DNA from 2 places in the Pseudomonas sp. F2 genome. Region 1 is predicted to be linked to the other one. Evidence: riboswitches for the same ligand, from Rfam matches in the RefSeq annotation. Region 1 holds a riboswitch; the other holds the start of a gene.
The links. A riboswitch is a leader RNA that binds a small molecule or an ion and turns the genes downstream of it on or off. The one in region 1 is predicted to bind cobalamin.
Positions count from the first base shown of each region.

Region 2: another riboswitch for cobalamin. It lies ahead of cobO (cob(I)yrinic acid a,c-diamide adenosyltransferase); the one in region 1 lies ahead of cobW (cobalamin biosynthesis protein CobW).

Region 1 is NZ_CM169904.1:1,763,190-1,768,237, forward strand. Features, by position in the region: gene cobN (cobaltochelatase subunit CobN) at 1-2,102, opposite strand, end outside; gene cobW (cobalamin biosynthesis protein CobW) at 2,106-3,167, opposite strand; cobalamin riboswitch at 3,266-3,478, opposite strand; cobalamin riboswitch at 4,431-4,652, shown strand; gene AC193Q_RS07790 (CbtB domain-containing protein) at 4,776-4,973, shown strand; gene AC193Q_RS07795 (CbtA family protein) at 4,985-5,048, shown strand, end outside.
Region 2 is NZ_CM169904.1:246,898-251,945, forward strand. Features, by position in the region: gene AC193Q_RS01120 (PQQ-dependent sugar dehydrogenase) at 1-620, opposite strand, end outside; gene AC193Q_RS01125 (hypothetical protein) at 686-1,270, opposite strand; cobalamin riboswitch at 1,435-1,665, shown strand; gene cobO (cob(I)yrinic acid a,c-diamide adenosyltransferase) at 1,747-2,358, shown strand; gene AC193Q_RS01135 (cobyrinic acid a,c-diamide synthase CobB) at 2,355-3,755, shown strand; gene bluB (5,6-dimethylbenzimidazole synthase) at 3,752-4,402, shown strand; gene cbiB (adenosylcobinamide-phosphate synthase CbiB) at 4,399-5,048, shown strand, end outside.

The DNA.
Region 1 (5,048 bases):
CCAAAGATGTGCAGGCCATCGCGAATCTGCGATTCCTTCAGATCACACAGGTAGGTGTCCAGCCGCGGCAGCCAGATCGCGGCGTCGGCATCACTGTCCAGGCCCGCGTCGAGTTGCAGTTCGCGGTCGATCTGCGTCTCGCGCACCAGTTGCAGAATGTCGCGTTGCAGCTCTCGCGCACGACGCGGATCGAGCAGTTGCGCCTCGTAATATTCGTCGGCCAACAGTTCCAGATTGCGCAACGGGCCGTAGGTTTCGGCGCGGGTCAGCGGCGGCATCAGGTGGTCGATGATCACCGCTTGCGTGCGCCGTTTGGCCTGGGCGCCCTCGCCCGGGTCGTTGACGATAAACGGATAGATGTTCGGCAGCGGCCCGAGCAGCGCGTCCGGCCAGCAATTCTGCGAAAGCCCCACGCCCTTGCCCGGCAGCCATTCGAGGTTGCCGTGCTTGCCGACGTGAATCACCGCGTGCGCGCCGTAGGTGTTGCGCAGCCAGAAATAGAACGCCAGATAGCCGTGCGGCGGCACCAGATCCGGGTCGTGATACACCGCACTCGGATCGACCTGATAACCGCGCGCCGGCTGAATGCCGACGAAGGTCAGGCCGAAGCGCAGACCGGCGATCATCATTCGCCCGTCGCGGCACATCGGGTCGTTTTGCGGCGTGCCCCAGCGTTCCAGCACTGCCGCGCGATTGGCCTCGGGCAGCGCATTGAACATCGCCAGGTAGGCGTCCATCGCCAGACTTTGCTGACACGGGCGCAGGTCGATGCTGTCGAGGTCGTTGCTGACCCCGCCGAGTAATTGCTGGATCAACGCGGTGCCGCTGTCCGGCAACTCCGCGGTCAACGGAAAGCCGTCGGTCTGCAACGCGCGCAGGATATTCAACGCCGCCGCTGGCGTGTCGAGGCCGACGCCATTGCCGATGCGACCGTCGCGGGTCGGGTAGTTGGCGAGAATCAGTGCGATGCGTTTTTCAGCGTTCGGCAGCCGCGCCAGATCGCTCCAGCGCCGGGCCAGTTCAGCGACGAAATCCATGCGCTCGGGTTGCGCCCGGTAGCAGACTACGTCGGACTGACTGCGCTCGCTGCGCCAGGCCAGATCCTTGAAGCTGATCGGCCGGCTGATGATGCGCCCGTCGAGTTCCGGCAAGGCAATGTGCATCGCCAGATCTCGTGGCCCCAGACCCTGCTCGCTGTCGCGCCAGCCCGGCTCGTTGTCCTGGGCGCAGATCGCCTGAATCACCGGAATATTGCGCCGGAACGGCCGCAGGTGCGGCGCTTCCGGGCTGGATTGCGCGAAGCCGGTGGTATTGAGGATCACCGCAGCTTCGACCTCATCCAGCCAGTCCTCGACCACTGACAGACAGCCGGGTTCTTTCAGGCTGGCGACGGCGATCGGCAACGGATTGAGCCCCGCCGCCTGCAAGCGCTGGCAGAACACATCAATGAACGCGGTGTTCGCCGCTTGCAAATGCGAGCGATAAAACAACACCGCCGCGACCGGTTGACCGGGCAGCCATTCGGCTTGCCAGTCGCTCAGTGCGGCGGTGTTTTTCTGTGGGTGGTAAATCGCCGTGCGCGGCAACGCTTGCGGCTCGCCCCAGGCGTAGTCGCGCGCCAGCCAGCGGTTGGCCAGGCAATGGAAGAAGCCCAGCGCATTGCCCATGCCGCCCTGACGCAAAAACTGCCAGAGACGGTCGCGATCTTCGGCGGGTACGGTGCTCAGGTCACTGAGTTCCGGGTCGGGACGGTCATCCCCCGGTACCAGAATCACCTGCACCCCGCGCTCGGACAATTCCACCAGACGCTCGACGCCATAACGCCAGTAGGCGATGCCGCCGTGCAACGAAATCAGGATGACCTTGGCGTGCCGCAGCACCTCATCGACATACAGATCGACCGAGGCGTGATTCTGCACCTGCATCGGATTGGCCAGGCGCAGGCTCGGGTAATCCTCGGGCAGTTGCTGCGCCGCTTCGGCGAGCAGCGCCAGGCTGGAGTCGCCGCTGCACAGGATCACCAGCTCGGCGGGGGTTTGTCCAAGGTCGGCAATGTTGTCATCCGACACGAAACCGCCGGGCTGGGTCCTGAGCAGGTGCATGGCTTAAACGCTGAGCGCGGCGCGCAGTTGCGCTTCGAGTTGCGCAGCGTCGAGTTCCTGACCGATCAACACCAGACGAGTGACGCGCGCTTCGTCAGCGCCCCACTGGCGGTCGAAGTGCTTGTCGAAACGCGTGCCCACGCCTTGAACCAACAGGCGCATCGGCTTGTTCGGAATCGCCGCGAAGCCCTTCACACGCAGGATGCCGTGCTGCACAACCAGTTGCGTCAGCGCGTCGAGCAGCAGGCTTTCGTCGGCTTGCGGCAGTTCGATGGAGATCGAATCGAAGGCGTCGTGATCGTGGTCGTCATCACCGTCGTGGTGGTGATCGTGATGGCTGTGACGGCTGTCGATGTGTTCTTCGGATCCGGCACCGAGACCAATCAACACGTCCAGCGGCAGGCGACCGTTGCTGGCTTCGATGATTTTTACTGCTGGCGGCAGTTCTTCAGCGACTTCAGCGCGCACGCGAGCGAGGTCTTCCTGGCTGGTCTGGTCGGCCTTGTTGAGGATCACCAGATCGGCGCTGGCCAGTTGGTCGGCGAACAATTCATGCAGCGGCGATTCGTGATCCAGGTTCGGATCGAGTTTGCGCTGGGCATCGACCTGATCCGGGAACGCAGCAAAGGTCCCGGCGGCCACGGCCGGGCTGTCGACCACGGTGATCACCGCGTCAACGGTGCAGGCGCTGCGGATTTCCGGCCACTGGAAAGCCTGGACCAAGGGTTTTGGCAGGGCCAGACCGGACGTCTCGATCAGAATGTGATCGAGATCACCGCGACGGGCGACCAGTTCGCGCATCACCGGGAAGAACTCTTCCTGCACCGTGCAGCACAGGCAGCCGTTGGCCAGTTCGTAGACGCGGCCGGTGGCTTCTTCTTCGGTGCAGCCGATGGTGCATTGCTTGAGGATCTCACCGTCGATGCCCAGCTCGCCGAACTCGTTGACGATCACCGCGATACGGCGGCCCTGAGCGTTGTCGAGCATATGGCGCAGCAAGGTGGTTTTGCCCGAGCCGAGGAAACCGGTGACGATGGTGACGGGGAGTTTGGCCAGTGTTTTCATCGTATGCCCTTTGGCAAGGTGGCGGGCATACGGGACGAGATCCGCTGCGGGCGTGCGCGCGGAAGAATTCGCCACCGGATCACCCCGCCCGGTTGTAGTGAGAAATCTGTCACGAGGCAGGTCTCCTGGCTGACGGTGTTCAGGCCATGGACCTGGCATTCGCTGCGCCTTCCCGCGGGCTCAGTGAATTGAGCTGGCAGTGGCGTGGCAACGAACTTCACCGTTCACAGTTGCGGGGGCAGCCGCGGCTTTGACCGCGTTCCCTTCTTAGCTTCGGCGTGGGCCGAAGAACCTCGAAGGTGCAAGGCTACGCATGGGTTGAGGATGGGTCAATGTTTGGATTGGGGGCATATCCGTTGCTGCGGGGGTTGCTGATTACGGTTTCGCCGTTGCGGCGGGTCACTTTTGCCAGACCTCGGGTTACGGGGTCTGGTTTTTTTTGGATTGGGGGCATATCCGTTTCTGCGGGTGTCGCCGCTGGCGGTTTCGCTCTTACAGCGAGTCACCTTTTCCAAACGCCGAAAAGGTAACCCAAAAGGCTTTGCCCCGGCGTACGGCACTTCGCTGAGGCTCAGTGTTCCCTCGCTACGGTGTCCATCCGGGGGCATCGCCTACGGTTTGCTTCGCTGCACCTCCTCTCGATGCATGCGGCTTCGCCGCACGGCGCTGCGCGCCTCCCCCCCTGATGGACACCTCCGCTCGGCCTGCCGAAGGGGCTGAAGGTCAAAAGCCACATCAAAAGCCAGAGCCAAAGCCAAAGCCAAAGCCAAAGCAGATCAAAAGATCGCAGCCTTCGGCAGCTCCTACAGGGGATTGGGTGTATTCAGTTAGAAATTTGGTCGGCTGTCAGGCCGCCATCGCTGGCAAGCCAGCTTCCAAAACTTTATTCGTGCACACCCCATGCGGCGAAGCCGCCCCACTCAACACGATGAGCGTTAGCTCGAGTACCGCTCTTGATCTGAGGGCCCGTCGGCAGGCTGAGTGGAGGGATTTATCCGGGGGTGGGAGCGCAGCGACCGTTTGGCGCAGCCAAACACAGCGAGAGGAGGTGCAGCGAAGCAAACCGTAGGCGCTGCCCCCGGATGAATCCCGTAGCGAAGGAACCCGAGCCTAAGCGAGGGCCGAACGTCAGGGCATAGACCTTTTGGTTACTTTTGGGGCGTTTGCCAAAAGTGACCCGCCGTAAGGGCGGAACCCTAAGTGGCCGTTACCGCAGCAACGGATCCACCCACAAAATTGACTAGTTTCCCCAACCCATGCTCTCCTACACAACTTGTTACGGGTGCCCTTCACAGGGTGAAACGGGAAACCGGTGAATCATGTGCTTTACTCAAAGCCATGTCAGTCCGGTGCTGCCCCCGCAACGGTAAGCGAGCGAAGCGTCGAATCCACTGTGCCATTGCGGCATGGGAAGGTGATGCTTGCAGGTCGGCCTGACGCCAACCCCTCGTGAGCCCGGAGACCGGCCCGCAACACACAGCGCGCATTTTGCGTCGCTGAACATAACAAACCCGCGGTGGGCGGGCGCTGTTCGAACCTCTGCGTGCGCGACTCGCAGGGGTTTTCATGCGCTCTATATCACCCGCTGACACTCCAGAGGGAAGCGCCATGTCGATCATCAGCAGCACCGCCAGCAACACCGACAACATCTCCAGCACCGCCACTTTGAGCCAACGCCTGACCGCCGCCATTTTCGCGTCGATCCTGGGCGCCAGCCTCGTTTACTTCGCCGGTTTCTCGCACATCGAAGCGGTGCACAACGCCGCTCACGATACCCGCCACAGCGCCGCGTTCCCGTGCCACTGAGACCAGCCGACATGATCAAGCGTATCGCGCAAACTGCAGGCTTCACCGGCCTGCTGGCCGCCCTGTTGCTGACGT
Region 2 (5,048 bases), 1.5 Mb from region 1:
TTCTTGGTCCAGTGATGGTTCAGCGTACCGCCCGGCAGGTCGGTAACCTTGATCGGCTGTGTGTTGATCTCCGTCGCACCGGGTTCGTAGTGGAAGCGCAGCAGGCGATCAGTGTCAGCGACGTACAAATCGTTGCCGACCAGGGTCATGCCGAACGGCGAGTTGAGGTTCTGCAGAAACACCGTGCGGGTCTCGGCCACGCCGTCGTGATCGGCGTCGCGCAGCAGGGTGATGCGGTTCGGGCTTGGCACGCCGGCACCGGCTTTGCCCATGACTTTCTTCATCACCCAGCCGCGAATACCGCTGCTGTCATCCGGTTTGGGTGGCGCGTTGGTTTCCGCCACCAATACGTCACCGTTGGGCAGCACGTAGAGCCAGCGTGGGTGATCGAGGCCTTCGGCAAATGCAGCCACTTGCGTACCGGCTGCGGCGGTCGGTTTGCCACCTGCAGGCCAGCCGACCGCTGGGGCGATGTTCACCGTCGGGATCAGGGTTTTGTTCGGTTCAGGCAGTTTCGGTGACGGTCCAGTGCCGTCGGAAACTTGCAGGCTGGAGGATTCACCGCAGGCGGCGAGCCCTCCGGCGAGAGCGATGACGAGAGCGAGTCGGGTTTTGCGCATTGCTGATCTTCCCTATGAATGCATGCTTAATCATAGAGAACCCTGCGCACCCGATGGTTCAACCGCTATCCGCGAGCCTCTTTGAACAGCACGGCGATGCCCGGGTGATAATTGCCCGCTTCGCTGCGCAACTTGCGGTAGGCGTAGGGGAAATACCAGGCCACGGCGCAGCAATGCTCCTTTTGCAGGTCGTCGACCATGTCCTGCAGTTCTTCGGGGCTGGCGCTGTGCTGGGCCTTCTGCGGGGCGACGAACAGGCAGCCGAGCTTGAGGTCGCTGGCGAAGCTGATGCGTTTGGCATCGCTGGTGATGTCCAGCAGGGCCTGGGTCAGATTGAGGTTGTTGACCCGCGGCCAGCGCTGGGTAGCCTGGAGGTAGGCGCGGTCTTCGGCCCCGGCGATGAACAGGTCGGCGCGGGCATTGCGCTCGCCGTCCTCGTTCTGTTTGCGGGTGGTGGTATCGCAGAGGGTCACCAGCTCGGCCATCCAGGCCGCAGCGGAAAGCAAGCCGAGATTGGCTTTCTCGTCATGCCAATAGGGCGTGTCGTTGTCACCGCGTACCGCGTTGTAACGGTCAATACAGTCAAACCAGCGTTCAAGCACCGGGCGCAGGAATTCCAGGCGCGGGTTGCTGATGATCATGCCTTGCATCGTCATCATCCTTATTGTTGTGGTGTGCTTTTTCAATCAAAAGCATGGCTCTTTGATATCACTTGTCTCAGTGTGGCACAAGATTGGCGTCAGATAATTGATCGGCGACAGTTATTCGCCCGACGGCCCCCTCTTTAATTGACGCTCCACCCCCAACCCTCTAACCTTCGCGGCTTGTTTCAGGTGCTCTGTGACGCGTGTCGACAGAGTGAAACAGGGAAGCCGGTGAGGGTTGTCTTCAGGTGAAGCACGATCACGATCCCGGCGCTGCCCCCGCAACGGTAAATGAGTGAAAACTGCGCATTGAGCCACTGTGTCGACCGACGCGGGAAGGCGCGCAGTCAGGCGATTCGCCGCTCATGAGCCCGGAGACCGGCCTGATCCATCCAGCGGCATCACGGTGGGCGATGCCAGGCTTTTTGCCGTCTGTTCTTGTGCCTGCCCGCCGTTATCCAGCCTCAACGGAGAGCTCCCCCATGACCGATTCCCCCGAGCGCGACGAACGCCATCTGGCGCGTATGCAGCGCAAAAAAGCCGTGATCGACGAACGCATCGCCAATTCCCCTGACGAGTGCGGCCTGGTGCTGGTGTTGACCGGCAATGGCAAAGGCAAAAGCAGCTCGGCGTTCGGCATGCTTGCCCGTGCCATGGGCCACGGCATGCAGTGTGGCGTGGTGCAATTCATCAAGGGCCGCAACAGCACCGGTGAAGAGTTGTTCTTCCGCCGCTTCCCCGAGCAAGTGCGTTTTCACGTGATGGGCGAGGGTTTCACCTGGGAAACCCAGGATCGCCAGCGTGACATCGCCGCCGCTGAAGCTGCGTGGGCAGTGTCTCGCGAGCTGCTGCGTGATCCGTCGATCGGCCTGGTGGTGCTGGATGAACTGAACATCGCCCTGAAACACGGCTACCTCGATCTGGATCGAGTGCTCAGCGACCTGCAGGCGCGTCCGCCGATGCAGCACGTGATCGTCACCGGTCGCGCGGCCAAGCCGGAAATGATCGAAATGGGCGATACCGTCACCGAAATGGGCATGCTCAAGCACGCCTTCCAGGCCGGCATCAAAGCGCAGAAAGGCGTCGAACTTTGAATCAACCACGTCACTGCCCGGCGGTACTGATCGCCGCGCCGGCCTCCGGTCAGGGCAAGACCACCGTCACCGCCGCGCTCGCTCGCTTGCATCGCAATCAGGGGCGCAAGGTGCGCGTGTTCAAGTGCGGCCCGGACTTCCTCGACCCGATGATTCTCGAACGCGCCAGCGGTGCGCCGGTGTATCAACTGGACATGTGGATGGTTGGCGAGCAGGAAAGCCGCCGCCTGTTGTGGGAAGCCGCCGCCGAAGCCGATCTGATCCTGATTGAAGGCGTGATGGGCCTGTTTGACGGTACGCCATCGAGCGCCGATCTGGCACGGCATTTCGGCGTGCCGGTGCTCGGCGTCATCGACGGCACGGCCATGGCCCAGACGTTCGGCGCATTGGCCCTGGGCCTGGCGCGCTATCAGCCGGACTTGCCGTTTGCCGGCGTGCTGGCCAACCGCGTCGGCACGGTGCGCCATGCGCAGTTGCTGGAAGGCAGCCTCACCGAAGGCCTGCGCTGGTACGGCGCATTGTCCCGGGAAACCGGGATCGAACTGCCAAGCCGCCATCTCGGCCTGGTGCAGGCCAGCGAACTCAATGATCTCGATGTGCGCCTCGACGCCGCCGCCGAAGCCTTGGCCGGCACTTGCGAGGTAGCGCTGCCACCCGCCGTGGAATTCGCCGCGCCTGAAGTGATCCCTGCTGAGCCGCTGCTCGAAGGCGTGCGAATTGCCGTCGCTCGTGACGAAGCCTTTGCCTTCACCTACGGTGCCAGCCTCGATCTGCTGCGGGCGATGGGCGCTGAGTTGAGCTTCTTCTCGCCGATCCGCGATACGCAATTGCCCGAGGCCGACAGTCTGTATCTGCCCGGTGGTTACCCGGAATTGCACCATGTGGCGCTGGGGCAAAACACCGCGATGCTGGATGCGATTCGCGCGCACCACGCTGCCGGCAAACCGCTGCTTGCCGAGTGCGGCGGCATGCTCTATCTGCTCGACGCGTTGACCGATGTCGAAGGCACCCGCGCCGAACTGGTCGGGCTGCTGCGCGGTGAGGCGGTGATGCAAAAACGTCTGGCGGCACTGGCACTGCAAGCGGTGGATTTGCCAGAAGGTTCGTTGCGCGGCCACACCTATCACCATTCCCTGACCAGCACCGAACTGACGCCGATTGCCCGGGGAGTCAGCCCGAATGGCGGGCGCGGGGCGGAGGCGGTTTATCGGGAGGGGCGGATGACGGCGTCGTACGTGCATTTTTACTTTCCGTCGAATCCGGCGGCGATTGCCGCATTGTTTGCGCCAGATCTCAAGGCCGCCATCGCTGGCAAGCCAGCTCCCACAGTGGCCGGTGTCATGCCTGAAGAAACGCGATCCCCTGTGGGAGCTGGCTTGCCAGCGATGGGGCCATGATCGACAACGCCTATTCCGAGGCCGAACGCGCAGCCGTCTACCGAGCCATCGCCGAGCGCCGCGACATGCGCCACTTCACCGGCGGCACGGTCGAGCCGGAGCTGCTGCGCCGTCTGCTGGAAGCCGCGCATCAGGCGCCCAGCGTCGGTCTGATGCAGCCGTGGCGCTTTATCCGCATCAGCGATCGCGCCTTGCGTGGGCAGATCCAGAACCTCGTCGAAGAAGAACGCGTGCGTACCGCCGAAGCCCTCGGCGAGCGCAGTGACGAGTTCATGAAGCTCAAGGTCGAAGGCATCAACGACTGCGCCGAAGTGCTGGTCGCGGCGCTGATGGACGATCGTGAAAAACACATTTTCGGCCGTCGTACGCTGCCGGAAATGGACATGGCCTCGCTGTCCTGCGCGATTCAGAATCTGTGGCTGGCGTCCCGTGCCGAGGGGCTGGGCATGGGCTGGGTGTCGCTGTTCGAACCGCAGGCGCTGGCCGATCTGCTGCAGTTGCCGGCCGGGGCCAAGCCATTGGCAGTGTTGTGCCTGGGGCCGGTCAAGGCATTCTATCCGGCGCCGATGCTGGTACTCGAAGGGTGGGCGCAGGCGCGGCCGCTCAATGAGTTGCTGTACGAAAATTATTGGGGAGTGAGTCAATGAGTGTGGCGTTGTTGAGTGTCGCCGCAGTCGCGCTGGATGCGCTGCTGGGTGAACCGAAACGCTGGCATCCGCTGGTGGCGTTCGGCAATTTTGCCGGGCGCATCGAGCGCCGTTTCAATGCGGGCGGACGTGGCTGGCGCAGTCACGGGGTCACCGCGTGGGTGATCGCGGTGCTGCCGCTGACCTTGCTCGCCACCGCGTTTTCCTGGGCACCGTACGTGGGCTGGATCGTCGAGATTCTGGCGCTGTATTGTGCCCTCGGCATGCGCAGTCTTGGTGAACACGTCGAGCCCGTGGCCAAAGCCCTGCGCAGCGATGATCTGGAAGAAGCACGCAAACGCGTCGGTTATCTGGTCAGCCGTCAGACCAGCGAACTGGACAGCACCGCCGTCGCCCGCGCCGCCACTGAATCGGTGCTGGAAAACGGCAGTGACGCGGTGTTCGCCGCGCTGTTCTGGTTTGTCGTGGCCGGTGCGCCGGGCGTGGTGCTCTATCGCCTGAGCAATACGCTCGACGCAATGTGGGGCTATCGCAACGAACGCTTCGAGCGCTTCGGCTGGTGCGCGGCAAAAATCGACGACGTGCTCAACTACATTCCGGCCCGACTGGTGGCACTGACCTACGCGCTGCTGGGCAACACCCGGCT